DNA from 3 places in the Citrobacter sedlakii genome. Region 3 is predicted to be linked to each of the others. Evidence: predicted binding sites of a transcription regulator. Region 3 holds the regulator's gene; each other region holds the start of a gene.
The links. The regulator sigma-54, encoded in region 3, starts transcription at its own class of promoters, with help from an activator protein. The targets are predictions, from matches to a motif close to GTTGGCACANNTTTCGCTNT.
Positions count from the first base shown of each region.

Region 1 (9,797 bases), 470 kb from region 3:
CATCAAGGATCCCCGCGCCTATCCGCTTCAGCGTCAGTTTCGGTTTCCCTTCGGGTTCTGCGGGCTGCATTTCGCCCGGCAGCAGGCTGACGACGTCGCGATAAGCCTGGGACACGGTATTGCCGATGATCACCTGGCACTGGTTGTCACTGCGAACAACGCCGAGTACGCCGCTGATGGATTTCAACGTGGCGGCGTCAACCTGCGAATCATCTTTGATCACGAAACGCAGGCGCGTCATGCAGTGCGTCACTGCGCTGATATTGTCGACGCCGCCCAGAGCCGTCACCACGGCGCGCGCCAGCGCTGCATAGTTTTTTGACATAGGATTTTTATCCTGTTTTATCAGTAGGGTACGTTTAATTTATGCCGTACGGTCGGGTGAGCGAGCGTCGGTTATGAAACGCTTATGAGAAACCGGTTCCACAAAATCATTAATAGTTTGTCTTTGGTTGGCAATAGATAAAAATTACTATTTTTCATAAATGTGACTTTTATCACTTATGTTTTTTGCCTCTGTTTTACCATCAGGGACAACCACGCAGCGGTGCAGTACACTGCGTCACATTGCGGGAAAAGGAAGATAAAATATGACGACGATGCTGGAGGTAGCGAAGCGGGCCGGGGTGTCGAAAGCGACGGTTTCGCGGGTGCTTTCAGGGAATGGCTACGTCAGCCAGGAGACAAAAGATCGCGTGTTTCAGGCGGTAGAAGAAAGCGGTTATCGTCCCAATCTTCTGGCGCGCAGTCTGGCGGCGAAATCCACCCAGACGCTCGGCCTGGTGGTGACCAATACCCTTTATTATGGCGTCTATTTTAGCGAGCTATTGTTTCATACCGCGCGGATGGCGGAGGACAAAGGACGTCAGTTGCTGTTGGCCGATGGTAAACACAGCGCCAGGGAAGAGCGCCAGGCGATTCAGTACCTGCTGGATTTGCGCTGCGACGCGATCATGATTTATCCGCGTTTTCTCAGCGTCGATGAGATCGATGAGATCATCGATAGCCATTCGCAACCGATTATGGTGCTGAACCGCCGGCTGCGTAAAAACAGCAGCCACTGCGTCTGGTGCGATCACAAGCAAACCAGTTTCAACGCGGTGGCGGAACTGATTGCTGCCGGGCACCGGCACATCGCCTTTATTACCGGCTCGATGGATTCGCCCACCGGGGTTGAGCGTTTGTCAGGCTATAAAGACGCGCTGACCCGACACGGTATCGCCGTCGACGAACGACTGATCGTCAAAGGCAAATGGACGCCAGCCTGCGGCGCGGCGGGGGTAAAAACGCTGCTTTCGCGCAATGTGGCCTTTACCGCGCTGGTCGCCAGTAATGACGACATGGCGATCGGCGCGATGAAGCAGCTACACGACAGCGGGCTGGCGGTACCGGCGCAGGTGTCGGTGATCGGTTTCGATGACATTGCGTTGGCGCCGTATACCCTTCCGGCGCTTTCCAGCGTGAAGATCCCGGTGACCGAGATGATTCAGGAAACCATGGGGCGTCTCATCTTTATGCTCGATGGCGGGGCGTTCACGCCGCCGAAAACCTTTACCGGTACGCTTATCCCGCGTGATTCCCTGATTTCCCGCTCGGGTCAGTAAGGGTTGTCATCCGTCATCGTCATTCGTGACGATGACACCTTTCTGGTGGGCTGATTTTTTTAAATTATTATATATAACAATAAGATAAAAACTGGCATGATTTGTGAATGCTCAGGCGCACGAACTGTCATTGCTGGAGAAATTGATGAACCGTTTCATCATTGCAGACGCCAATAAATGCATTGGTTGCCGTACCTGTGAAGTGGCCTGCGTGGTCTCCCATCAGGAAAACCAGGACTGCGCGTCCCTGACCCCTGAAACCTTTTTACCCCGCATTCATGTCATTAAAGGCGTAAATGTTTCTACCGCGACGCTGTGCCGCCAGTGCGAAGACGCACCCTGCGCCAATGTCTGCCCGAACGGCGCCATCAGCCGCGACAAAGGCTTTGTTCACGTGATGCAAGAGCGCTGCATTGGTTGTAAAACCTGCGTGGTGGCCTGTCCGTATGGCGCGATGGAAGTGGTCGTACGTCCGGTTGTTCGCAACAGCGGAGCAGGGCTGAATGTTCGTGCGGAAAAAGCGGAAGCCAACAAGTGCGACCTGTGCCATCACCGCGAAGCGGGACCGGCGTGTATGGAAGCCTGCCCGACCCATGCGCTGATTTGCGTTGACCGCAATAAGCTCGAGCAGCTCAGTGCGGAAAAACGTCGCCGCGCCGCGCTGGATTCCTCTGCGTCTTTGCTGTTCTGATCGCTGAAAATCCGCGTAAAATAGTTCAGCTTTTATGCCTGATGGCGCTGCGTTTATCAGGCCCGCAAGCGCGACAATAGGTGGGCCGGAGAAGGCGAAGCCGCCTTCCGGTACAGTGCGGATCACGGTGAGAGAAGACGATGGAAACAATCAACCATGCTGGCGTAGCGCTGCGCATTCGGGGCAAAGTGCAGGGCGTTGGATTTCGCCCTTTTGTCTGGCAACTGGCGCAGCATCTGCAGTTGCATGGCGATGTCTGCAACGATGGCGACGGCGTGGTGGTGCGTTTGCAGGAAGACCCCGCAGTATTTATCACCGCGCTTCACAAACATTGTCCTCCGCTGGCGCGCATTGACAGCGTAGAGAGAGAGCCGTTTACCTGGTCGCTGCCTCCTGCGGAATTTACCATCCGACAAAGCGCGGGCGGCGCCATGAACACGCAGATCGTGCCCGATGCGGCGACCTGCCCGGAATGTCTGGCGGAAATGAACGTGCCTGGCGAACGGCGCTACCGTTATCCCTTCATCAACTGTACGCACTGCGGTCCGCGCTTTACGATTATTCGCGCGATGCCCTACGACCGTCCTTACACCGTCATGGCGGCCTTTCCGCTGTGTCCAGCATGTGAAAAAGAGTACCGCGATCCCCATGACCGTCGCTTTCACGCCCAGCCGGTGGCGTGTCCGGCCTGCGGTCCGCACCTTGAATGGCGGAGCGGCGAAGAACGTGCAGAAAAAGACGCCGCGCTGATAACGGCGGTCAACGTGCTGAAAGCGGGGGGAATCGTTGCCGTTAAGGGCATTGGCGGATTTCATCTGGCTTGCGACGCACGAAATTCCCGGGCGGTGGCCACGCTACGCATGCGTAAGCGTCGTCCGGCGAAACCGCTGGCGGTGATGTTGCCTGACGATCGTGGCCTGCCGGAAGCGGCGCGCAACGTGTTGCGCACGCCCGCCGCACCGATTGTGCTGATCGACAAACGGCACGTGGCTGCATTATGCGAGGCCATAGCCCCCGGCCTCAACGAAGTGGGAGTCATGCTGCCAGCCAATCCGTTGCAACATCTGCTGTTACAGGAACTGGGTTTTCCGCTGGTCATGACCTCCGGCAACCTTAGCGGCAAGCCGCCAGCCATCACCAATACGCAGGCGCTGGACGATTTGCAGGCCATCGCCGACGGATTCCTGCTGCATAACCGCGACATTGTGCAGCGAATGGACGATTCGGTGGTACGCGAAAGCGGTGAAATGCTGCGGCGTTCGCGCGGGTATGTGCCGGACGCGCTGACGCTGCCGCCGGGATTTCGCGACCTGCCGCCGATGTTGTGCCTGGGGGCGGATCTGAAAAATACCTTCTGTCTGGTGCGTGGCGGGCAGGCGGTTCTCAGCCAACATCTGGGCGATCTGAGCGATGATGGCATCCAGAGCCAGTGGCGCGAGGCGCTGCGCTTGATCCAGAACATCTACGACTTTACGCCCCAGAGGCTGGTTTGCGATGCCCATCCGGGTTATGTCTCCAGCCAGTGGGCTGGCGAGATGGCGTTGCCGACGGAAACGGTGCTTCATCATCACGCCCATGCGGCGGCCTGTCTGGCCGAACACGGCTGGCCGCTGGACGGCGGCGATGTTATCGCCCTGACCCTGGACGGTATCGGCATGGGAGAGGCGGGCGCGCTGTGGGGCGGCGAATGTCTGCGGGTAAATTACCAGGACTGTGAACATCTCGGCGGGCTGCCAGCCGTGGCGCTCCCGGGGGGCGATCTCGCCGCGATTCAGCCCTGGCGCAATCTGCTCGCCCAGTGCCTGCAGTTTGTTCCTGACTGGCAGCAGTCGCCAGAAACCGCCGCGGCGCAGCAGCAGAACTGGCCCGCGCTGGCCCGCGCCATTGAGCGAGGGATCAACGCGCCGCTGGCCTCTTCCTGTGGTCGCTTATTTGACGCTGTGGCGGCGGCGTTGGGCTGCGCGCCCACGTCGCTCAGCTATGAAGGCGAAGCCGCCTGTGCGCTGGAAGCGCTGGCCGTTCAGTGCGATGATGTTTCACATCCGGTGACGTTACCGTTGAGCGGAAACCTGTTGGATCTGGTGACCTTCTGGCGGCAATGGCTGGACTGGCAAGCCCCGCAGGCAGAACGCGCATGGGCATTCCATGACGCGCTGGCGCAAGGGTTTGCCACGATGATGCGCAAGCAGGCCACTGCGCGGGGGATCTCCACGTTGGTCTTTAGCGGCGGCGTGATGCACAACCGTTTGTTGCGGGCGCGACTGACGGTTCACCTGTCTGATTTTAATCTGCTGTTTCCGCAGCAGCTCCCGGCGGGCGATGGCGGACTTTCGTTTGGGCAGGGCGTAATTGCGGCGGCGCGCTGGCTGGCGCGGCATAAATAAAAAAGCCCCGGGACTGCCGGGGCAAAGCAACAAGCAATAATGAACGTCCGTGTTCGTGAGGTTAATAAAGCAGGGGCATTGTGGCCGGAGGACGCGGCAGGCGTTACGCCGGCAACGATTTCAGCAGGGCGAAGGCCTCTTTCATGCGATCTTCGCTCACGACAAAGGCGCAAAGTTGCCCTTCCTCGTTCATCCCCTTTGCCACCATTCCGTCGGATTCCGCGCTGATCTGCCAGGCGAGATCGCGTCGCTGGGTTTCTCCGGCAAGATGCAGCGGCAATTCCGGGGTTTTGACTTTTACCAGCATGGCGGGCAGCTTCAGCGGCGCGTTGCCGCCGAGCAGGTTTTTCGCCAGGTACATTGCGCTAAGCTGTATCGGTTGCAGGAATGGCAGTACCTGACCGTTGATTTCTGCGCAGTCGCCAATGGCATAAATATCCGCGTTGCTGGTTTGCAGACAGGTATCCACGCAGACGCCGCGATTCACGTTCACACCGGCGCGGCGCGCCAGCGCGGTTTCCGGTCGCAGGCCGGTGGCGGCAATCACGGCATCCACTTCGATGCTGCGTTCGCGATCCAGCGCGGCGCGAATACCGGTGGCGGTTTTTTCCAGACGCTGTAACTGTGACTTCAGCAGCAGATGCACGCCCATGTCGGTAAGCCGGTGCTGTAAGCGACTGCTCACTTCCGGCGGCATCAGCGAGGCGAGAAGGCTGGCGGCGTTGTCGATCAGCGTGACCGCCTTGCCCGCACGGCAAAAATCCATCGCTAATTCGCTGCCGATAAGACCGCCCCCGACAATCAGCACCCGCTGGGCGTCGCGCAACTGCGTTTCACAGGCGCGGTATTCTTGCTGGCTGTTTAACGTGAGCATTAACTCACGTCCCGGGACGGGCGGAACAAAGGCTGCCGCGCCCGTGGCAAGGACCAGCTTTTCATACTGCCATTGCGTATCCTGACTTTTCACCACGTGGGCGTCGGCATCGATGTCGGTCACCCAGGTATGCGGGAACAGGCGCAGGTTGAACTGTTCGGCAAACTCGCCCGCCGACTGGCGGGTGAGATCGTCGGCGCGTTGCGACTGGCTTATCACATGGCTGAGATCGGGTTTGTTGTACTCGTCCATGCTATCGGCAGCAATCAGGGTTAACGGGATTTCCGCGTCCTGTTTACGGATGTTTTTCACTAACTGGCGGGCGGCAAAGCCCGAACCAATGATAACGATTCCCCGGTTCATTTTGCCTCCGTCGCCAGCTCGTCGAACACGTCCTTACCTAATGAGCATTCCGGGCACAGGAAGTTGTCCGGAACCTCACTCCACGGCGTACCCGGTGCGACGTCCTGCAGCGGCTCACCTTTTTCCGGGTCGTAGATCCACTGACAGACGCTGCACTGCATGCAGGGGCCGAGATCGGCGGTCGCAGGGGCTTCAACTGGCGCGCTTTCTGCTGCTACCGCTTTCGGCGCGGCTTCCGGCAGCGGTGCGAGCGCCCACTGACGGGCAATGTCGCGCCCGTGCTGACGGCACAGTTCCAGCGCGTCCAGATCCGGACGCCATTTCGCCTTCAGGCTCAGGGACATCTCAAAGCCGGCATCCTGCAGGCGGGTAGAGAGACGATCAACCGCGCCGCCGCTCCAGCCGTGAGAACCAAAAGCGCTGGCGCGCTTGTTACGAAAGCGCAAGCCGGTCATCTCTTCCACCAGTCCGGCGATTTTTGGCATCATCACATTATTCATCGTCGAGGTACCGACTAGTACGCCTTTGGATCGGAAGACGTTGGTCAGGATTTCGTTTTTGTCGCTGCGGGCGACGTTAAAGATTTTTACCGCCACGTTTGGGTCAACTTCGTTAATCCCCTGGGCGATGGCATCCGCCATCATGCGGGTATTGTTAGACATGGTGTCATAAAAGATAGTGATGCGATCTTCCTGGTAGTCCGCCGCCCATTTCAGATACAGTTCAACGATTTGCGTGGGATTATCGCGCCAGACCACGCCGTGGGAGGTGGCGATCATATCGACCGGCAGGTTAAAGCCGAGGATTTCAGTGATCTTGGGCGTCACCAGGCGGCTGAACGGCGTCAGGATGTTAGCGTAGTAGCGTTGGCACTGTTCAAACAGTTCGGTTTGATCCACTTCATCATTGAACAGACGTTCGTCGCAGTAGTGCTGGCCGAAGGCGTCGTTACTGAACAACACCGCATCGCCGGTCATGTAGGTCATCATACTGTCCGGCCAATGCAGCATCGGGGTTTCGACGAAGATCAGCTGTTTGCCGTTGCCGATATCCAGTGTGTCGCCAGTTTTCACTACCTTAAAGTTCCATTCCGGATGATGGTGATGGCCGGTGATCGAATCGATGGCGTTGGCGGTGCAGTAGATTGGCGTGTCCGGGATCTGAGTCATTAGCTCCGTCAACGCCCCGGCATGATCTTCTTCCGCGTGGTTAATGATGATGTAATCGATATCCGCAAGGTCAATTTCACCCCGTAAATTCTGTACGAATTCGCGGCTGAATTTATGATCAACGGTGTCGATCAGTACGTTTTTTTCTTCGCGAATCAGATAGCTGTTATAGCTGCTGCCGCGCAGCGTTTTGTATTCGGTGCCGTGAAAATCGCGTACTTCCCAGTCACGTTGGCCAACCCAATGAATGTTATTTTTAACCAGAATAGACATAGCAACCTCAATTAATTCAGCGTTGTTCAAAAGTGTTGCTTTGCTTATTGCAGGTTACGTGCCAACTATTTATCTCTTTGATTTTTAATGATTTGTTATTTTTTATATTTATAGTGATAGTCAAAAAGACTATGATTAATGATGTCAATATGACATTATGTATTGTCAAAATGACAATGAGGTAGCCATGAGTTTTTCCGTTGACGTACTGGCGGGGATCGCCATCGAATTACAGCGCGGCGTCGGGCATCAGGATCGCTTTCAGCGCCTGATAACCACGCTACGCCAGGTGCTGGAGTGCGATGCTTCCGCGCTGCTGCGTTATGAGGCGCGCCAGTTTATTCCGCTGGCGATCGACGGTCTGGCGCAGGACGTGTTGGGCAGGCGCTTTACCCTGGAAGGTCACCCGCGTCTGGAAGCCATCGCCCGCGCCGGGGACGTGGTGCGTTTTCCCGCAGACAGCGATCTGCCTGACCCCTACGATGGGCTGATTCCCGGTCAGGAGAGTTTAAAAGTGCATGCCTGCATCGGCCTGCCGCTGTTTGCCGGGCAAAACCTGATCGGCGCGCTAACTCTTGATGGTATGGAGCCCGACCAGTTTGACGTTTTCAGCGATGAGGAGCTCCGCCTTATCGCCGCGCTGGCCGCTGGCGCGCTCAGCAATGCGCTGCTGATTGAACAACTGGAAAGTCAGAATATGCTGCCCGGTTCGACGACCGATTTCGGCCAGGTAAAAGAGACGCAGATGATTGGCCTGTCGCCCGGCATGATGCAGTTGAAAAAAGAGATTGAGATTGTGGCGGCGTCCGATCTCAACGTTCTGATCAGCGGCGAAACGGGTACCGGGAAAGAGCTGGTGGCAAAAGCGATTCATGAAGGTTCGCCGCGCGCGGTAAATCCGCTGGTGTATCTGAACTGTGCCGCGTTGCCGGAAAGCGTGGCGGAGAGCGAACTGTTTGGTCATGTCAAAGGCGCGTTTACCGGGGCCATCAGCAACCGTAGCGGGAAATTTGAAATGGCCGATAACGGCACGCTGTTTCTGGATGAGATCGGCGAGCTGTCGTTGGCGTTGCAGGCCAAACTTTTGCGCGTCTTACAGTACGGCGATATTCAGCGGGTTGGCGACGATCGCAGTCTGCGGGTGGACGTACGCGTACTGGCGGCCACCAACCGCGACCTGCGCGAAGAGGTGATGGCAGGGCGCTTTCGTGCTGACTTGTTCCACCGCCTGAGCGTTTTTCCGCTGTCCGTTCCCCCGCTGCGCGAGCGCGGGGAGGATGCGGTGCTGCTGGCGGGCTATTTCTGCGAGCAGTGCCGGTTGCGGCTGGGTCTTTCCCGGGTGGCGCTGAGTCCGGGGGCGCGAAATTATCTGCTGAGCTATGCCTGGCCGGGTAACGTCCGTGAGCTGGAGCATGCGATTCACCGCGCAGTGGTGCTGGCGCGGGCGACACGGGCCGGGGATGAAGTGGTGCTGGAAGCGCAGCATTTCGCTCGCCTGGACGATGCCCCCGCTTCGCAAACAGACGTTGCGCCGGAGATGCCGCAGGCGGTTAATCTGCGTGATGCTACCGAGTCGTTTCAGCGCGAGACGATCCGCCGTGCGCTGGCGCAGCATCATCACAACTGGGCGGCCAGCGCCCGGGCGTTAGAAATGGACGTCGCCAACCTGCACCGGCTGGCGAAGCGTCTGGGGTTGAAAAGTTAGAGTACGCGCGGGGACGTTCTGGTCCGATTCACATTTTTATAGTGCTTGTTTAATACAACGGTGTATCTGGTAGTTATAAGGACTTATTGTATTGCAAGCGACTAACAGGGATGAAGAGATGGATACAGTAGAAGAACTGGGCGGCACATATTTTTATCACGGCAACGAGAACGTAACGCCAACGGAGTTATTCTGGCTTATCTTTGCGGAAGGGCTTGCAAACCATTTGGGAGTATCAGTTGAGACCGCTGCTACTATTTTGGCGGGGCTACCTCTGCTGCCTAAACGGCAGGTTTTGGGGGCGACAGGTTCTCGCACCAGCGTAGCCTCTAAACTAGCCCGTCGGATTTTTAAAGATGCCCGCTTTCCGGATGGATTGAGAGGCGAAACCACTATCGGCATGGGCAGAAAAAGTTATACAAACAAGATTGGCTCAGCAGTAGGCAGAGCCGTTCCATATGTAGGCTATGCTCAGGCAGTCATTATTTTCGCCCTTGTTGCCCAAGAGACGAGAAACAAATACAACCAGATAGCGCGGCCGAAGGATCGGATCGCATGGACCTATTTCTAATGCTATTACCTGATGAACAAGAATTTTTAAGTTACGTCACCGAGAACTACAGCGAGCGCAAACGCCCTGCTCAGAAAGAGTGGGCGCTGCAGGAATACTTTAATTTTGTGCCAGAAGATCTCGAAGATATGCTCATTGACCTGTTCACCCGCTATGGCATCGA
Region 1 covers NZ_CP071070.1:1,041,634-1,051,430, forward strand. Annotated here, with positions in the region: gene ascF (PTS cellobiose/arbutin/salicin transporter subunit IIBC) at 1-325, opposite strand, end outside; gene JY391_RS04935 (LacI family DNA-binding transcriptional regulator) at 591-1,604, shown strand; gene hydN (electron transport protein HydN) at 1,750-2,295, shown strand; gene hypF (carbamoyltransferase HypF) at 2,436-4,679, shown strand; gene norW (NADH:flavorubredoxin reductase NorW) at 4,783-5,916, opposite strand; gene norV (anaerobic nitric oxide reductase flavorubredoxin) at 5,913-7,358, opposite strand; gene norR (nitric oxide reductase transcriptional regulator NorR) at 7,546-9,063, shown strand; gene JY391_RS04965 (STM2901 family protein) at 9,182-9,634, shown strand; gene JY391_RS04970 (DUF1493 family protein) at 9,634-9,797, shown strand, end outside.
Region 1: norV (anaerobic nitric oxide reductase flavorubredoxin) is a predicted target of sigma-54. The motif match lies at 7,405-7,424, and genes of this name have one in related genera.

Region 2 (9,797 bases), 730 kb from region 3:
TAAAAAAGCCGCTGAAATTCAGCGGCTTTTTTGTTTGCTGGAGAGTAACGTAAACGCCTAATCCAGCCAACCCGTTATAACCCGATTAGCGAAGCGCCATCGGGTTTCAGTCGGGATTACTCTTCTTTCGGACCGCGCATCGCGCGACGGCGATCGTTTTCCGTCAGATGACGCTTACGAATACGGATAGATTGTGGCGTCACTTCTACCAGTTCGTCGTCATCGATGAATTCCAGCGCCTGCTCCAGGGTCATCTTAACCGGCGGAACCAGAACCGTTGCTTCGTCCGTACCGGACGCACGCATGTTGGTCAGTTTCTTACCGGTCAGGCAGTTTACCGTCAGGTCGTTGGAACGGCTGTGAATACCGATGATTTGGCCTTCATAAACTTCCGCACCGTGTCCCAGGAACAGCTTACCGCGATCCTGCAGACCGAACAGCGCAAACGCCACCGCCTTACCCTGACCGTTGGAGATCAGTACGCCGTTGTTACGCTGGCCCACTTCACCCGGACGCACGTCGTCGTAGTGGCTGAAGGTGGAGTACAGCAGACCGGTACCGGACGTCATGGTCATGAATTCGGAACGGAAGCCGATCAGGCCACGGCTTGGGATCACGTAGTCGAGACGCACGCGGCCTTTGCCATCCGGATTCATGTTTTTCAGGTCGCCTTTACGCTCGCCCAGCGCCTGCATCACGGAACCCTGGTGCTGTTCTTCAACGTCCAGCGTCACGTTCTCGAACGGCTCTTGTTTACGGCCATCGATTTCACGGAAGATAACTTTCGGACGGGAAACCGCCATTTCGAAACCTTCACGACGCATGTTTTCGATAAGAACAGACAGGTGCAGTTCACCGCGACCGGATACACGGAACGCGTCCGCATCTTCGGTTTCTTCAACGCGCAGCGCAACGTTGTGTACCAGTTCTTTGTTCAGACGGTCAAGGATCTGACGAGAGGTAACGTATTTACCTTCTTTACCACAGAATGGCGAGGTGTTGACGTTGAAGAACATGGTGACAGTCGGTTCGTCAACAGACAGCGCTGGCAGCGCTTCCACATTCTGCGGATCGCAAATGGTGTCAGAGATGTTCAGCTCACCCAGACCAGTGATAGCAATGATGTCGCCTGCTTCCGCCAGATCGCTGTCGATACGCTCCAGACCCAGGTGAGTCAGCACTTTACCGACTTTACCGTTACGGGTTTTACCTTCGCTATCAATGATAGTGATCTGCTGGTTCGGCTTCACTTTGCCGCGTTTGATACGGCCAATGCCGATAACGCCAACGTAGTTGTTGTAGTCGAGCTGGGAGATCTGCATCTGGAACGGACCGTCAAGGTCAACGTCCGGCGCAGGTACGTGGTCAACGATCGCCTGGTACAGCGGAGTCATGTCTTCCGCCATATCTTCGTGATCCAGACCAGCGATACCGTTCAGGGCGGATGCGTAAATGATCGGGAAGTCCAGCTGTTCGTCGGTCGCGTCGAGGTTAACGAACAGGTCGAATACCTGATCGACAACCCAGTCCGGACGCGCGCCAGGACGGTCAACCTTGTTGATAACCACGATAGGCTTCAGGCCATGAGCAAAGGCTTTTTTGGTCACGAAGCGCGTCTGCGGCATCGGGCCGTCAAATGCGTCAACCACCAGCAGCACGGAGTCGACCATGGACATGACACGCTCAACTTCACCACCGAAGTCTGCGTGCCCAGGGGTATCAACGATGTTGATACGGTAATCATTCCATTTAATAGCGGTGTTTTTCGCGAGGATAGTAATCCCACGCTCTTTCTCCAAATCGTTGGAGTCCATCACACGCTCTTGAGTTTCGGCACGAGAGTCGAACGTACCGGATTGCTGCAGCAGCTTATCAACCAGGGTAGTTTTACCATGGTCAACGTGCGCGATGATGGCGATGTTACGCAAATTTTCGATCACAACTTTGCCTCAGGCATTAGAAATAGCGCGTTATTGTACACGGATTAATCGCACTACAAAACAGGATCACAAACATCCTCCGCAAACAAGTATTGCAGAGTTTCTTTGTGATCGCTTTCACGGAGCGTTAAAAGGGTTATTCATTGTCCATTGCACCAACATGGTGCTTAATGTTCACATTAAAGCACTATTTTGGTGCAACATACGCAGTATGGTGCAGCCCTTTTGCACGATGGTGCGCATGATAACGCCTTTTAGGGGCAATTTAAAAGTTGGCACAGATTTCGCTTTATCATTTTTACGGCGACACGGCCAAATGATGAAAGAATTGAACACCTCGTTACCACGACGACCATGACCAATCTGGAGAGTTAAGTATGTCCGCTGAACACGTTTTGACGATGCTGAATGAGCACGAAGTGAAGTTTGTCGATCTGCGCTTCACTGATACCAAAGGTAAAGAACAGCACGTCACAATCCCTGCTCATCAGGTGAATGCCGAATTCTTTGAAGAAGGCAAAATGTTTGACGGCTCCTCGATTGGTGGCTGGAAAGGTATCAACGAATCTGACATGGTGCTGATGCCGGACGCCTCTACTGCGGTTATCGACCCGTTCTTCGCAGACTCTACCTTGATCATTCGTTGTGACATCCTGGAACCGGGTACGCTGCAGGGCTATGACCGCGATCCGCGTTCTATCGCCAAGCGCGCGGAAGACTACCTGCGTTCTACCGGCATCGCCGACACGGTGCTGTTCGGGCCAGAACCGGAATTCTTCCTGTTTGACGACATCCGTTTCGGCAGCTCTATCTCCGGTTCCCATGTCGCTATTGACGATATCGAAGGCGCCTGGAACTCTGCCACCCAGTATGAAGGCGGCAACAAAGGCCACCGTCCGGCAGTGAAAGGCGGTTACTTCCCGGTTCCGCCAGTAGACTCCGCTCAGGATATCCGTTCTGAAATGTGCCTGGTGATGGAGCAGATGGGTCTGGTCGTTGAAGCGCACCACCATGAAGTGGCAACCGCAGGTCAGAACGAAGTGGCAACCCGCTTCAATACCATGACCAAAAAAGCGGACGAAATTCAGATTTACAAATATGTGGTTCACAACGTTGCGCACCGCTTCGGTAAAACCGCGACCTTTATGCCAAAACCGATGTTCGGGGATAACGGTTCCGGGATGCACTGCCACATGTCGCTGTCGAAAAACGGCACCAACCTGTTCTCTGGCGACAAGTATGCCGGTCTGTCCGAGCAGGCGCTGTACTACATTGGCGGCGTGATCAAACACGCGAAAGCGATCAACGCCCTGGCGAACCCGACCACCAACTCCTACAAGCGTCTGGTTCCGGGCTACGAAGCGCCAGTCATGCTGGCCTACTCCGCGCGTAACCGTTCCGCATCTATCCGTATCCCGGTAGTGGCTTCTCCGAAAGCGCGTCGTATCGAAGTGCGCTTCCCGGACCCGGCGGCGAACCCGTACCTGTGCTTTGCCGCCCTGCTGATGGCGGGTCTTGACGGTATCAAGAACAAGATCCACCCAGGCGAAGCGATGGACAAAAACCTGTACGACCTGCCGCCGGAAGAAGCGAAAGAGATCCCGCAGGTTGCTGGTTCTCTGGAAGAAGCCCTCAACGAGCTGGATCTGGACCGCGAGTTCCTGAAAGCGGGTGGCGTCTTTACCGATGAAGCTATCGATGCCTACATCGCCCTGCGCCGCGAAGAAAACGACCGCGTACGCATGACGCCGCACCCGGTAGAGTTTGAGCTGTACTACAGCGTTTAATCGTTTTAAGTTGCCGTGGAAACTTTTGCCTGCTCCGGCAGGTTTAAGACTGATGTCGACCCTCATCGCCGCCATTCGGCGTGAAGGTTGTCAGCAATCTGTAGCCCATCATCTGATGGGCTTTTTTCTCCGCCAACAACCTGATCCTTCGCGCTTTTTCTGCGTAAAAGCTATAATGCACTAAAATGGTGCAGACTGTCAGGAGACTGCTGTATGGCAACAGGCACGCCGCCCGATGCTGGGCAGATCCTCAATTCGCTTATCAACAGCATCTTGCTGGTCGACGATGAGCTGGCGGTACACTACGCCAACCCGGCTGCTCAACAGTTGCTCGCTCAAAGCTCACGCAAACTGTTTGGTACGCCGCTTCCTGAACTCCTGAGCTACTTCTCCTTAAATCTTGAACTCATGCGCGAGAGTTTAGAGGCGGGACAAGGTTTTACGGATAACGAAGTGACGCTGGTGATTGACGGGCGTTCGCATATTCTTTCCGTCACCGCGCAGCGTATGCCGGACGGCCAGATTTTACTGGAGATGGCGCCGATGGATAATCAGCGCCGTCTGAGCCAGGAGCAGCTTCAGCACGCTCAGCAGGTCGCCGCACGCGATCTGGTACGTGGGCTGGCCCATGAGATAAAAAACCCGCTCGGCGGATTACGCGGCGCGGCGCAACTGTTGAGTAAAGCCCTGCCTGACCCGGCGCTGCTGGAATACACCAAAGTGATCATTGAGCAGGCCGACAGGCTGCGTAACCTGGTCGACCGGTTGTTAGGTCCGCAGATGCCAGGCACCCATGTCACGGAGAGTATTCATAAGGTGGCGGAGCGTGTGGTAGCGCTGGTGTCGATGGAGCTACCGGATAACGTCACGCTGATCCGCGATTACGACCCCAGCCTGCCGGAGTTGCCGCACGACCCGGAGCAGATCGAACAGGTGCTGTTGAATATTGTTCGCAACGCATTACAGGCGCTGGGACCGGAGGGCGGAGAGATCGTGCTGCGCACCCGTACCGCCTTCCAGCTTACGCTGCACGGCGAGCGCTACCGTCTGGCGGCGCGTATTGACGTGGAAGACAACGGGCCGGGGATCCCTTCCCATTTACAGGACACGTTGTTTTATCCGATGGTCAGCGGTCGCGAAGGCGGCACCGGGCTGGGCTTATCCATCGCCCGCAATTTGATCGATCAACATTCCGGCAAAATTGAATTTACCAGTTGGCCAGGGCACACCGAGTTTTCGGTTTATCTGCCTATCAGGAAATAAGGTGACGTTTATGCAACGAGGAATAGTCTGGGTAGTCGATGACGATAGTTCCATCCGTTGGGTGCTTGAACGTGCTCTCGCTGGGGCGGGTCTGAGTTGCACCACATTTGAAAACGGTAACGATGTACTGAACGCACTGGCGAGTAAAACGCCGGACGTATTGTTGTCCGACATTCGGATGCCTGGCATGGACGGGCTGGCGTTGTTAAAGCAGATCAAGCAGCGCCATCCAATGCTTCCGGTCATCATAATGACCGCGCATTCTGATCTGGATGCCGCCGTCAGCGCCTATCAGCAGGGCGCGTTTGATTACCTGCCAAAACCGTTTGATATCGACGAGGCCGTCGCGCTGGTTGAGCGCGCCATCAGCCATTATCAGGAACAGCAGCAGCCGCGCAATATTCAGATCAACGGTCCCACCACCGATATCATCGGCGAAGCGCCCGCCATGCAGGACGTGTTCCGCATTATCGGGCGGCTGTCCCGTTCTTCTATCAGCGTGCTGATTAATGGTGAGTCCGGGACCGGTAAAGAACTGGTCGCCCACGCGCTGCATCGCCATAGCCCACGGGCGAAAGCGCCGTTTATCGCGCTGAACATGGCGGCGATCCCAAAGGACCTGATTGAATCCGAGCTGTTTGGTCATGAAAAAGGGGCGTTTACCGGCGCGAACACCATTCGTCAGGGTCGCTTTGAGCAGGCCGATGGCGGTACGCTATTTCTTGATGAGATCGGCGATATGCCGCTGGATGTGCAGACACGCTTGCTGCGCGTGCTGGCTGACGGTCAGTTTTACCGCGTAGGCGGCTATGCGCCGGTGAAGGTGGATGTGCGAATTATCGCCGCCACGCACCAGAACCTCGAACAGCGGGTACAGGAAGGCAAATTTCGTGAAGACCTGTTCCACCGTTTGAACGTGATACGCGTTCATTTGCCGCCGCTGCGCGAACGGCGGGAGGACATTCCACGACTCGCCCGCCACTTCCTTCAGGTCGCGGCGCGTGAACTTGGCGTTGAAGCTAAACTGCTGCACCCGGAAACCGAAGCCGCGCTGACGCGTCTGGCGTGGCCGGGCAACGTTCGACAACTGGAAAATACCTGCCGTTGGTTAACGGTGATGGCGGCAGGTCAGGAGGTGTTGATCCAGGACCTGCCAGGCGAGCTGTTTGAAGCGACAGTGCCGGACAGCCCTTCCCACTTGCAGCCAGACAGTTGGGCGACCCTGCTGGCGCAGTGGGCGGATCGGGCGCTGCGTTCCGGTCATCAAAACCTGCTGTCTGAAGCGCAGCCGGAAATGGAGCGCACCCTGCTGACAACTGCGTTACGCCACACCCAGGGGCATAAGCAGGAAGCCGCGCGACTGCTCGGCTGGGGTCGAAATACCCTGACGCGGAAGTTAAAAGAGCTGGGAATGGAGTAAGCGTCGGCGCGCGCGTGTAAAGATTAATAATTGAGCGCAAATTGCCGTTATTTTGCGCTTTACTGTTCCGATGAGTTGAGTATGATCGTGCCCGGCAAACGGGGGACACATTATGCTGGAATCGATTATAAATCTGCTATCAAGCGGAGCGGTCGACAGCCATACGCCACAAACTGCGGTCGCCGCAGTACTGTGCGCGGCGCTGGTTGGGCTGTTCAGCTAACGGAGTGCCGGATAACGCTTACGCTTATCCGGCTAACTCTTTACTGTTCGGCTTAAATCACCCGCGAGAATTGCTGCATCCGCGCTTTCTGACGTAGATAAGCATCGAAGCACATGCAAATGTTGCGAATCAGCAAACGGCCTTTCGCTGTCACCTGAATCCCTTTCGCATTCACATCCACCAGCCCATCTTTCGCCAACGGCGCCAGCAGTTTCAGATCCTCCGCGAAGTAGTCGGCGACATTGAGATCCCATTGCTGTTCAACGGCAGAATAGTCGAGACGGAAATTGCAAATCAGCGACTTGATGACGTCACGACGAATACAGTCGTCACGCGTCAGGGCTATGCCGCGCCACAGCGCATTTCCCTGTTCATCCACTTGCTGATAATAGTGCTTAAGCTCTTTCTGGTTCTGCGCATAGCAGTCGCCAATCATACTGATGGCGGAAACGCCCATCCCCAACAGGTCAGTATCGCCCTGGGTGGTGTAGCCCTGGAAATTACGATGCAAAACACCTTCACGCTGGGCAATCGCCAGCTCATCGTCCGGACGGGCAAAGTGATCCATGCCAATGAACTGATAGCCGCTCTCTGTCAGCGAGGCGATGGTCTGCTGGAGAATATCCAGCTTCTGCTGAGCACTCGGCAGATCCGCGTCTTTAATCTTGCGCTGGGCGGCAAACAGCGTCGGCAGATGCGCGTAGTTAAATACGCTCAGCCGATCCGGATTCAGTTCCGCCACCCGCTTCAGAGTAAAAGCGAAGCTTTCCGGCGTTTGTTTCGGCAAACCATAAATCAGGTCAATATTGGTGGAGGTAAAACCGATTTCACGGGCATGGTGAAGCAGCGCAAAGATAAACTCTTCGTCCTGTTCGCGGTTGACCAGACGCTGTACCTCTTTATTGAAGTCCTGCACCCCCATGCTCAGACGGTTAAAGCCTTCCGCACGTAAATGATCGAGCACATCCAGTTCAATTTCGCGCGGATCAACTTCGATCGAGATTTCCGCATCGGCGTTGAAATGGAAATTATCGCGCAGCAGAGTCATTAAGCGGCTGATTTGCGCTTTATTCAGATAGGTTGGCGTACCGCCGCCCCAGTGCAGTTGGCTAACCTGCCGACCAGCAAACAAGGGCGCGCGGTGCAGAATTTCCTGTTCCAGGGCATCCAGATACTGATCGGCTTTGTGCTGCTGGCGGGTGACAATCTTATTGCAACCGCAGAAGTAACAGAGTTTGTGGCAAAACGGAATGTGGACGTACAGCGAGAGGGGACGCTCAGGATAACGCGCAACGGCCTGCAAGAATGCCTGCTCATCAAACGCTTCAGAAAACTCGAGCGCGGTCGGGTACGAGGTATATCGTGGCCCGGAATAGTTATATTTCTGGATCAGGGCCAGATCCCAGTCTATTTGTTGTTCAGACATGCTCACTCCTTCCGATGGCGTCTCTGGCGGGTACGGCGTACCGGCCTCACTCCACTGCGAGTGATAAGCCGGTTGCGCAGCCACTTTTGTCGCCGCGACAACCGTTGTAGTTTAACGAATAACCACACCAGATAACATATAACCGGAAGGGTTATAAGCAGGACGGGAAGGCCCACGGTGTAAACCGTCAGTTACCCCCGCGAAGCAGGCGCATCATATCTTCCTGCTGCTCGTCTTCTTCCTCTTCTTCGTCATCATCGTAGGAGAGGCCCAGCTTCTGCATCAGTTCGTCGATGCGATCCAGTTTGGCATCCACCCAGCTCTGATCTTCGGCGCTCAGGGTTTCGCCAGCTTCCAGACGTTCTAACAGCGCATCCAGGCGCTCATCCGTTTCCAGTAAATCCAACTCAGCCTGCGGTGAAAGCATAGGTTTCTCGCTCTTCGGTTTGTGCTGTTTGGTGACTTTTTCCGTCACGCCCAATGGAATGGGGGTTTTACTGCCAATACGTGGATCTTTTGCTTTTTTCTGGTTTTTTGCGCCCGTCGCCGCGTCGCCACCCGTCGCACGACTACCCGCCGCGTGACCACGGTGTTTTTTCTGGCGCTTGCGGTCGCGAGCTTCCTGATTCAGCTCTTCGCGGGTTTTACGGCGCGCCTTTGCAGGCCCTTTGCCGCGTGGTGTAGATGTGGATTTCATAGTGATTCGTCTTTGGCTGTTTTATTCAGTATACATTTGCGCCGGAATCTAGCAGAAATAAAGAAAAAAGGCGACAGATTGCTCTGTCGCCTTTTAACCTGACTCACAACCCTTAACGGGTTCTACATTCCGTGTCGGCTCTCAACGCACCCTGTTTTTCCTTCAGCCTGGAACGTTCCGTGTCTTTTCCATTTCCGTAATCTCAACGTCTCCGGACGTCTGTCTTCCTGACAATCCTGTGTCTTCGCCTCCTGGCGCTCCTGACCCTCATCCTGAGTCGTTTATCCTTCCAGCGTCCTCGCTATAAGTAATACTCTACTCTTTTGACGAAAACAGACAAGCCATCGGGCGTGTAATACAGACATTTTCAGATTATTACACAACGCTAATAGATTGATTTAGCTAATTTAATTGATTTTCAGCCCTGCAATTATGCCTAAATTTCGTATAAGAATTGTCGGCAATGTCTCACAAAGCACAGGGTTTTTGCTTACAGACGTCGCGCGCCGAAAAATCCGTCTTTTGCTGCCGTTCAGGTATAATCGCCGCAAAGCTTTGACTGACGGAGACGACCGCTTTGATTAACTTGAATTATCAACAGACGCATTTTGTGATGAGTGCGCCTGATATTCGCCATTTACCTTCCGATACCGGAATTGAAGTGGCTTTTGCTGGCCGTTCTAACGCAGGCAAATCCAGTGCGCTGAATACGCTGACCAATCAAAAAAGCCTGGCGCGGACCTCAAAAACGCCTGGCCGTACCCAGCTTATTAACCTGTTTGAAGTGGTCGACGGCAAACGCCTCGTTGACCTGCCTGGCTATGGCTACGCCGAAGTACCAGAGGAAATGAAGCGTAAATGGCAGCGTGCGCTGGGTGAGTATCTTGAAAAACGTCAGAGCCTGCAGGGTCTGGTTGTGCTAATGGACATTCGCCATCCGCTGAAAGATCTCGATCAGCAAATGATTCAATGGGCGGTTGAAAGCAATATCCAGGTACTGGTTCTGCTGACCAAAGCGGACAAACTGGCAAGCGGCGCGCG
Region 2 covers NZ_CP071070.1:4,598,212-4,608,008, forward strand. Annotated here, with positions in the region: gene typA (ribosome-dependent GTPase TypA) at 117-1,940, opposite strand; gene glnA (glutamate--ammonia ligase) at 2,318-3,727, shown strand; gene glnL (nitrogen regulation protein NR(II)) at 3,941-4,990, shown strand; gene glnG (nitrogen regulation protein NR(I)) at 5,001-6,410, shown strand; gene JY391_RS21755 (YshB family small membrane protein) at 6,523-6,633, shown strand; gene hemN (oxygen-independent coproporphyrinogen III oxidase) at 6,686-8,059, opposite strand; gene yihI (Der GTPase-activating protein YihI) at 8,247-8,756, opposite strand; partial or broken gene JY391_RS23930 (hypothetical protein) at 8,869-9,121, opposite strand; gene yihA (ribosome biogenesis GTP-binding protein YihA/YsxC) at 9,334-9,797, shown strand, end outside.
Region 2: glnA (glutamate--ammonia ligase) is a predicted target of sigma-54. The motif match lies at 2,212-2,231, and genes of this name have one in related genera.

Region 3 (9,797 bases):
GGTGTTATGGCTGCTGTTCATTGTTAAAATCGCCCGTCTGGCCGAACGCCAGGGCAATGACAGCCTCACCCGCGAACAACTGGCGGAGCTACCGCGCGAAGGCGGGCTGCCGGTGGCGTTTTTATGGCTGGGCATCGCGCTTATCATAATGCCGATGGCCACCCGCATGGTGGTTGATAACGCCACCGTTATTGCCAATTACTTTGCGATGAGCGAACTGACCATCGGCCTGACGGTTATCGCTATCGGCACCAGCCTGCCGGAGTTGGCGACCGCGATCGCCGGCGTGCGTAAAGGTGAGAACGATATCGCGGTAGGCAATATTATTGGGGCGAACATTTTTAATCTCGCTCTGGTCCTTGGCCTGCCCGCGCTGCTGACGCCCGGCGAGGTCAACCCGCTGGCGTTTAGCCGCGATTACAGCGTGATGCTACTGGTAAGCGTCATCTTTGCATTACTCTGCTGGCGGCGCCCCCGCCAGTCCGGTCGCGGCGCGGGCGTACTGCTGACCGGCGGTTTTATCATATGGCTGGCGATGTTGTATTGGCTGTCGCCGCTCCTTGTTGGATAACTGGAAACAGATTATGTCGCACTTAGCGTTACAACCGGGTTTTGACTTTCAGCAGGCCGGTAAAGAGGTCCTGGCGATTGAACGTGAAGGCCTGGCGGAGCTTGATCAGTACATCAATCAGGACTTCACCCTCGCCTGTGAGAAAATGTTCAACTGCACTGGCAAAGTGGTAGTCATGGGCATGGGAAAATCGGGGCATATCGGACGCAAAATGGCCGCGACGTTCGCCAGCACCGGCACGTCCTCCTTTTTTGTGCATCCAGGTGAAGCCGCCCATGGCGATCTCGGCATGGTAACCTCGCAGGATGTGGTGATTGCCATCTCCAACTCCGGCGAATCCAGCGAGATTGCCGCGTTAATTCCCGTACTCAAACGCCTCCAGGTGCAGCTTATCTGTATCACTGGCCGGCCAGAAAGCAGCATGGCGCGTGCCGCGGATGTGCATCTGTGTGTTAAAGTACCGAAAGAGGCCTGCCCGTTGGGGCTGGCGCCGACCAGCAGCACCACGGCCACATTAGTCATGGGCGATGCGCTGGCGGTGGCATTGTTAAAAGCGCGCGGGTTTACCGCCGAGGATTTCGCGTTGTCTCATCCGGGCGGCGCGCTGGGGCGTAAACTTTTACTGCGCGTTAACGATATTATGCATACCGGGGATGAAATCCCCCATGTACGCAAAGACGCCAGCCTGCGCGAGGCGTTGCTGGAAATCACCCGTAAAAATCTCGGTATGACCGTGATTTGCGACGATGCGATGAAGATCGACGGTATCTTCACCGACGGCGATTTACGTCGCGTCTTTGATATGGGCGTTGACGTGCGCCAGTTAGGTATCGCCGACGTGATGACGCCGGGCGGTATCCGCGTGCGTCCCGGGATTCTGGCGGTCGATGCGCTGAACTTAATGCAGTCCCGCCATATCACCTCAGTAATGGTTGCCGATGGCGACCAGTTACTCGGTGTGTTACATATGCATGATCTCCTGCGTGCAGGCGTTGTGTAGCAATTCAAGGATAAAAGAAATGAGTAAAGCAGGTGCGTCGCTTGCGACCTGTTATGGCCCCGTTAGCGCTGAAGTCATCGCCAAAGCAGAGAACATTCGGCTGCTGATTCTTGACGTCGACGGCGTGCTGTCGGATGGGCTGATTTACATGGGTAACAATGGTGAAGAGCTAAAAGCCTTTAACGTACGCGACGGTTACGGCATCCGCTGTGCGCTGACGTCTGATATCGACGTTGCCATTATTACCGGGCGAAAGGCTAAACTGGTAGAAGATCGCTGCGCCACCCTGGGGATCACCCATCTGTATCAGGGCCAGTCTGACAAGCTGCTGGCGTTTCACGATCTGCTGGATAAGCTGGCGATTACTCCGGAAAACGTGGCGTACGTCGGCGATGACCTGATCGACTGGCCAGTGATGGAAAAAATCGGCCTGAGCGTCGCGGTCGCGGATGCGCATCCGTTACTGATTCCGCGCGCGGATTACGTCACGAAAATCGCTGGCGGACGCGGTGCGGTACGGGAAGTGTGCGATTTACTCCTGCTGGCGCAGGGTAAGCTTGATGAGGCCAAAGGGCAATCGATATGAGTAAAGCCAGACGTTGGGTTATCATTCTACTGTCGTTGGCCGTGCTGGTGCTGATTGGTATTAATCTGGCCGATAAAGACGATACCGCGCAGGTGGTGGTGAACACGAGCGATCCCACTTATAAGAGCGAGCATACCGATACCGTCGTGTACAGCCCGGAAGGCGCGCTGAGCTATCGTTTAATTGCGCAGAACGTTGAGTATTTCTCGGATGAAGCCATTTCGTGGTTTACTCAACCGGTATTAACCACCTTTGATAAGGACAAGGTCCCTACGTGGTCAATCAAGGCGGATAAAGCCAAGCTGACCGACGATCGGATGCTGTATCTGTATGGTCACGTTGAAGTCAACGCGCTGGTGCCTGACGCTCAACTTCGCAAAATTACCACCGATAACGCGCAGATCAACCTCGTGACGCAGGATGTCACGTCTGAGGATCTTGTCACGTTATACGGAACAACATTTAACTCCAGCGGACTGAAAATGCGCGGCAACTTACGCAGCAAGAACGCCGAGCTGATTGAAAAGGTTAGAACCTCCTATGAAATTCAAAACAAACAAACTCAGCCTTAATCTTGTGCTTGCCAGCGCCCTTCTGGCCGCCAGCATTCCAGCGTTCGCCGTCACCGGCGATACCGAGCAGCCGATCCATATCGAGTCGGACCAGCAGTCTCTGGATATGCAAGGTAACGTCGTCACCTTCACCGGCAATGTCGTCGTGACCCAGGGCACCATTAAAATCAACGCCGATAAAGTTGTCGTGACCCGCCCGGGCGGCGAAGAAGGAAAAGAGGTCATTGACGGCTTCGGCAACCCGGCCACTTTCTATCAAATGCAGGACAACGGGAAGCCGGTCAAAGGCCGCGCCTCGAAGATGCACTACGAGCTGGCGAAAGACTTCGTCGTGCTTACTGGCAATGCTTATCTGGAACAGCTCGACAGCAACATCACCGGCGACAAGATTACCTATCTGGTGAAAGAGCAAAAAATGCAGGCGTTCAGCGAGAAAGGCAAGCGCGTGACCACCGTTCTGGTACCGTCCCAGCTACAGGACAAAAATAAAGACCAGGCTCCGGCTCAGAAAAAGAGTAACTAATTCGTTATGGCAACATTAACTGCAAAGAATCTGGCGAAGGCCTACAAAGGCCGCCGCGTCGTGGAAGATGTCAGTCTGACCGTTAACTCAGGCGAAATTGTCGGTCTGCTCGGGCCTAACGGCGCGGGTAAAACCACCACGTTCTATATGGTGGTCGGCATTGTGCCGCGCGACGCCGGTAACATCATCATTGATGATGAAGACATCAGTTTGCTGCCGCTGCACGCCCGCGCGCGCCGCGGTATTGGCTATCTGCCGCAGGAAGCATCGATCTTCCGCCGCCTGAGCGTGTTCGATAACCTGATGGCGGTACTGCAAATTCGCGACGATCTTACCAGCGAGCAACGCGAAGATCGCGCCAACGAGCTGATGGAAGAATTTCACATTGAGCACCTGCGCGACAGCATGGGACAGTCGCTTTCCGGGGGCGAACGCCGCCGTGTCGAGATCGCCCGCGCGCTGGCCGCAAACCCGAAATTTATCCTGCTTGATGAACCGTTTGCGGGCGTTGACCCGATCTCCGTCATCGACATCAAACGTATCATTGAGCACCTGCGCGACAGCGGCCTGGGCGTTCTGATCACCGACCATAACGTCCGTGAAACGCTGGCAGTATGTGAACGCGCCTATATCGTCAGCCAGGGACATCTGATCGCCCACGGCACGCCAACGGAAATTCTCCAGGATGAACACGTTAAGCGCGTATACCTTGGGGAAGACTTCAGACTCTGATAGGGTAGAAGTTCGCGACGTTATAGCGGGGGAAAACGACTCTGAACATGAAGCAAGGTTTGCAACTCAGGCTCAGCCAACAATTGGCGATGACGCCGCAACTTCAGCAGGCTATCCGTCTGCTGCAGCTGTCCACGCTGGAACTTCAGCAGGAGCTGCAACAGGCGCTGGAAAGCAATCCGCTGCTTGAGCAAACCGACGTTCATGATGAAGTGGAAACCCGCGAAACGCAGGACAGCGAAACGCTGGACGCCGCCGACGCGCTCGAACAAAAAGAGATGCCGGAAGAGCTGCCGCTCGACGCCAGTTGGGATGAGATCTATACCGCCGGTACGCCATCCGGCACCAGCGGAGATTACATCGACGATGAGCTTCCCGTTTATCAGGGCGAGACCACCCAGTCACTTCAGGATTACCTGATGTGGCAGGTGGAGCTGACGCCCTTCTCCGATACAGACCGCGCGATAGCCACTTCCATTGTTGATGCCGTGGATGACACCGGGTATCTCACCGTCTCTCTGGAAGACATTCTCGACAGCATGGGCGACGAGGAGGTGGACATTGATGAGGTCGAAGCGGTGCTGAAACGCATCCAGCGCTTTGATCCGGTTGGCGTGGCGGCGAAAGATCTGCGCGACTGTCTGCTGATCCAACTGTCCCAGTTTGATAAGGCCACCCCGTTTCTCGACGAAGCCCGGCTGATCGTCAGCGATCACCTTGATCTGCTGGCGAATCATGACTTCCGCACCCTGATGCGCGTGACGCGCCTGAAAGAAGACGTGCTGAAAGAGGCGGTCAATTTTATCCAGTCGCTCGATCCCAGGCCCGGCCAGTCGATCCAGACCAGTGTACCTGAATACGTCATTCCGGATGTACTGGTGCGTAAGCACAATGGTCGCTGGACGGTCGAACTGAACGGCGACAGCATCCCCCGGCTGCAGATCAATCAGCACTATGCGGCAATGTGTAGCGGCGGGCGTAACGATGCCGACAGTCAGTACATTCGCAGCAATTTGCAGGACGCGAAATGGCTGATTAAAAGCCTGGAGAGCCGTAACGATACGCTCCTGCGCGTCAGCCGCTGTATCGTCGAGCAACAGCAGGCCTTCTTTGAGCAGGGCGAAGAATTTATGAAACCGATGGTGCTGGCGGATATCGCCCAGGCCGTCGAAATGCACGAATCAACCATTTCCCGTGTGACCACGCAGAAATACCTGCACAGTCCGCGCGGCATTTTTGAACTGAAGTATTTTTTCTCCAGCCATGTGAACACCGAAGGCGGTGGCGAAGCGTCCTCCACGGCTATCCGCGCGCTGGTGAAAAAGCTGATTGCGGCCGAAAACCCCGCGAAACCGCTGAGCGACAGCAAGTTAACATCTTTGCTGTCGGAACTGGGTATCATGGTGGCGCGCCGCACCGTTGCGAAGTACCGAGAGTCTTTATCCATTCCGCCGTCGAATCAGCGTAAACAGCTGGTTTGACCCAACCGATAAGGAAGACACTATGCAGCTCAACATCACTGGAAACAACGTCGAGATCACTGAAGCCCTGCGCGACTTCGTCAATACCAAGTTCGCGAAGCTCGAACAGTATTTCGACAGAATCAATCAGGTCTACATTGTGTTGAAAGTGGAGAAGGTCACCCACATCTCGGATGCAACCCTGCACGTCAACGGTGGCGAAATTCACGCCAGTGCGGAAGGTCAGGACATGTATGCCGCTATTGACGGCTTAATCGATAAGCTGGCAAGACAGCTGACCAAACATAAAGATAAACTGAAACAACACTAATTGTCCGGGCAGTTAGCGGGTGCAGGACGGCCTGTTGTGTACAACAACGGGCCATTTGTACAGTTAGCGCTCCGAACCTGTTTTCTCACTTGAAGGGGCAGGTTCTTAGGTGAAATTATGATAAATAACGATACAACTCTACAACTGAGCAGTGTACTTAACCAGGAATGTACACGCAGCGGCGTGCATTGCCAGAGCAAAAAACGCGCGCTGGAGATTATCAGTGAACTGGCGGCAAAGCAGCTAAGTTTGCCGCCACAGATCGTTTTTGAAGCGATCCTGACGCGGGAAAAGATGGGCAGTACCGGTATCGGCAACGGCATCGCCATCCCACACGGTAAAGTGGAAGAAGATACCCTGCGGGCCGTAGGCGTGTTTGTGCAACTGGAAACGCCGATTGCTTTCGACGCGATCGATAATCAACCGGTGGATCTGCTCTTTGCCCTGCTGGTGCCTGCGGATCAAACCAAAACGCATCTGCACACGCTGTCTTTAGTCGCCAAGCGTCTGGCGGATAAAACCATTTGTCGCCGGCTTCGCGCTGCGCAAAGCGATGAAGAGCTGTATCAAATCATCACTGACACAGAAGGTCGCCAGGATGATGAGTAAGCGCGTAAAACACTCCCCTTTTGACGTGGTGAGGAGAAACAGTACATGGTACTGATGATCGTCAGCGGTCGTTCAGGGTCAGGTAAATCTGTCGCCCTGCGGGCGCTGGAAGATATGGGTTTTTACTGCGTGGATAACCTTCCCGTGGTGCTGTTGCCCGATCTGGCTCGCACGCTTGCCGAACGCCAGATCTCGGCAGCCGTCAGTATTGACGTGCGCAATATGCCTGAATCCCCGGAGATCTTCGAGCAGGCGATGAACAACCTGCCCGATGCGTTCTCACCGCAGTTGCTGTTCCTTGACGCCGATCGCAACACTCTGATTCGCCGTTACAGCGATACACGTCGTCTGCATCCTCTTTCCAGTAAAAACCTCTCCCTGGAAAGCGCGATCGATCAGGAAAGCGACCTGCTGGAGCCGCTACGCTCCCGCGCCGACCTGATTGTCGATACTTCAGAAATGTCGGTACATGAGCTGGCGGAAATGCTACGCACCCGATTACTGGGGAAACGCGAGCGCGAGCTGACGATGGTGTTTGAGTCCTTTGGCTTTAAGCACGGCATCCCGATTGATGCCGACTATGTTTTCGACGTGCGCTTTCTGCCAAACCCGCACTGGGACCCGAAGCTACGCCCCATGACCGGTCTCGACAAACCCGTTGCCGCTTTTCTCGACAGGCACACAGAAGTACACAATTTTATTTACCAGACGCGCAGCTATCTTGAGCTATGGTTACCGATGCTGGAAACCAACAACCGTAGCTATCTGACCGTAGCCATCGGCTGTACCGGCGGGAAGCACCGTTCGGTGTATATTGCAGAACAGCTGGCAGACTACTTCCGCTCGCGCGGTAAAAACGTACAGTCGCGCCATCGTACGCTGGAAAAACGCAAAACATGACCGTGAAGCAAACTGTGGAAGTCACCAACAAGCTGGGCATGCATGCCCGGCCTGCGATGAAGCTTTTCGAATTAATGCAGGGGTTTGACGCCGAAGTTCTGTTACGTAACGATGAAGGCACCGAAGCCGAAGCCAACAGCGTCATTGCGCTGCTGATGCTGGACTCGGCGAAAGGCCGCCAGATTGAAATTGAAGCCTCAGGCCCGCAGGAAGTCGAGGCGCTGGCGGCGGTGATCGCCTTGTTCAATTCAGGATTCGACGAAGACTAAGTCTCCGGTTGACCGCAATTAAGATCTTCACAGAAAACGCCGCCCGGCGTTTTTTTATTCTCACGCTCTCCGTTTGTACATTTTGTGCGCTTTTTTCTCTAAGAATAACCTTAAGAAAACCTTAAGGCCGCTCGTTTAGGTTTCATTTACTTTGGTTGTCCATACTGGATTATTGTCAGTAAATATTTCCAGGATACCCTCATGATTCGTCTATCCGATCAGACACCCCTGGGCACCGGACGACATCGTAAATGTTATGCGCATCCGGATGATGCCCGGCGCTGTATCAAGATTGTCTATAACGGCGGCCACGGCGGCGATAAAGAGACACAGCGCGAACTGAAATACTACGCGCGTCTCTCTCGCTATTTGCAGGACTGGAGCGGGATCCCGCGCTATTACGGCACGGTGGAGACCGACTGCGGTACAGGATATGTATACGATGTGATTGCCGATTACGATGGCAAACCGTCTGTGACGCTCACTGAATTTGCTAAACAGTGTCGTTACGAGGATGACGTTGCCGTTTTGCGTCAATTACTGAAGAAGCTGAAGCGCTATCTGCGTGACAACCATATCGTGACCATGACGCTGAAGCCGCAGAATATCCTCTGCCATCGCATCAGTGAATCCGAGGTGGTGCCCGTCGTGTGCGATAATATTGGTGAAGGAACGCTGATCCCGCTGGCCAGCTGGTCGAAATGGTTTTGCCAGCGCAAGCAGGAACGTTTGTGGCAGCGGTTTATTGCCCAACCGGCATTGGCATTGGCGCTGGAAAGAAGCGCGGCGCCAAAAGAGTCCGCAGGTCTGGCGCTCTCTTCCCGCGAGGCTTAAAACGTTTAATATAACGCGTTGCGGGTCATAAACGACTCGCCACCCAACTGCCGCATCTGACGCAGTATCCATGCCTGACGGCTACGGACATACCCGGACGGCGCGGCGGCATTATAGCGCAGCGGATTAGGCAACACAGCCGCGAGCAGCGCCGCTTCCGACTGCGTCAACCGGCTGGCGGGCTTGCCGAAATAGCGCTGTGCCGCGGCCTCCACGCCAAAAATTCCCTCGCCGAATTCGGCGATATTCAGATACACCGTCAGGATCCGCTTCTTACTCCAGACGGTCTCGACACCCAGCGTCAGACCCGCCTCCAGACCTTTACGCAGCCAGCTTCGCCCGTCCCATAAAAAGAGATTCTTGACCGTTTGCTGTGACAGCGTAGAGGCGCCGCGTATGCGGTTCTCGTTGCGCTCATTGTGCGACAGCGCTTTTTCAATCGCGGCGACGTCAAACCCCCAGTGCGCCGGGAAGTGCTGATCTTCAGCGGCAATCACCGCCAGCCCCATCCAGGGGGAGATTTCATTCATATTCACCCAGTCGGAATGGGCGACATAGCCGAAATCCCCCTGTAGCCACGCGCTAATCTGGCGCTCCGCCATAACCGCGGAAAACGGCACCCGCGCCACGCTGAACAGCGCAATGCCGCCGCCCCAGAACACCGCGAGCACCAGAATAATGCGCAGAACCAGACGCCGCAGAAACGCGGTGATGCCTTTTTTCATTCCGTCAGAACCAGCACGCGCGACACCAGTTTTTCAATGCCAGACGCTGCCTCGGCGATATTCTGCGCCAGCATATACGCCGGTGTAGTGACAATTTTATGATCTTCATCGACGACAATATCATCAACCGGGCATGGCACATGCTCTGCGCCCATATCTTCCAGTACTTCTGCGGTATCAATGTCGGTACCAATGGTCAACCGCAGCGGGAAGCCGAAGATTTTCGGCAGCATCGCCGGGGCGATACACATAAAGCCGAGCGGTTTCCCCGACTGATGCATGGCGACAGCCAGCGCCGCAAGATCTGCGTCAACCTGACATTCACGGCCCTGGCTGGCGAAGGTGCTCAAATTTTTAGCCGCGCCAAAGCCGCCAGGAACGATCAGCGCATCCAGTTCAGCAGAAACGGCTTGCGAAAGCGGGCGTATCTCACCACGCGTAATGCGGGCCGCCTCGATCAGCACATTGCGGGTTTCCGCCATCGACTCTCCCGTCACATGGTTAACCACATCGGCCTGGGGCTTATCCGGCGCAAAGCAAACGGCCTGCGCGCCGCTACGGGCAATCGCCAGCAAAGTCAGCACCGCTTCATGAATTTCCGCGCCGTCATAGACGCCGCATCCGCTGAGCACTACGCCAATTTTCTTCATGCAAAATGTCCTTTTCCCTTCGTATGAAGCGCATT
Region 3 covers NZ_CP071070.1:573,697-583,493, reverse strand. Annotated here, with positions in the region: gene JY391_RS02835 (calcium/sodium antiporter) at 1-571, shown strand, start outside; gene kdsD (arabinose-5-phosphate isomerase KdsD) at 585-1,571, shown strand; gene kdsC (3-deoxy-manno-octulosonate-8-phosphatase KdsC) at 1,591-2,157, shown strand; gene lptC (LPS export ABC transporter periplasmic protein LptC) at 2,154-2,729, shown strand; gene lptA (lipopolysaccharide ABC transporter substrate-binding protein LptA) at 2,698-3,252, shown strand; gene lptB (LPS export ABC transporter ATP-binding protein) at 3,259-3,984, shown strand; gene rpoN (RNA polymerase factor sigma-54) at 4,032-5,465, shown strand; gene hpf (ribosome hibernation promoting factor) at 5,488-5,775, shown strand; gene ptsN (PTS IIA-like nitrogen regulatory protein PtsN) at 5,893-6,384, shown strand; gene rapZ (RNase adapter RapZ) at 6,430-7,284, shown strand; gene npr (PTS phosphocarrier protein NPr) at 7,281-7,553, shown strand; gene yrbL (PhoP regulatory network protein YrbL) at 7,755-8,387, shown strand; gene mtgA (monofunctional biosynthetic peptidoglycan transglycosylase) at 8,393-9,112, opposite strand; gene elbB (isoprenoid biosynthesis glyoxalase ElbB) at 9,109-9,762, opposite strand.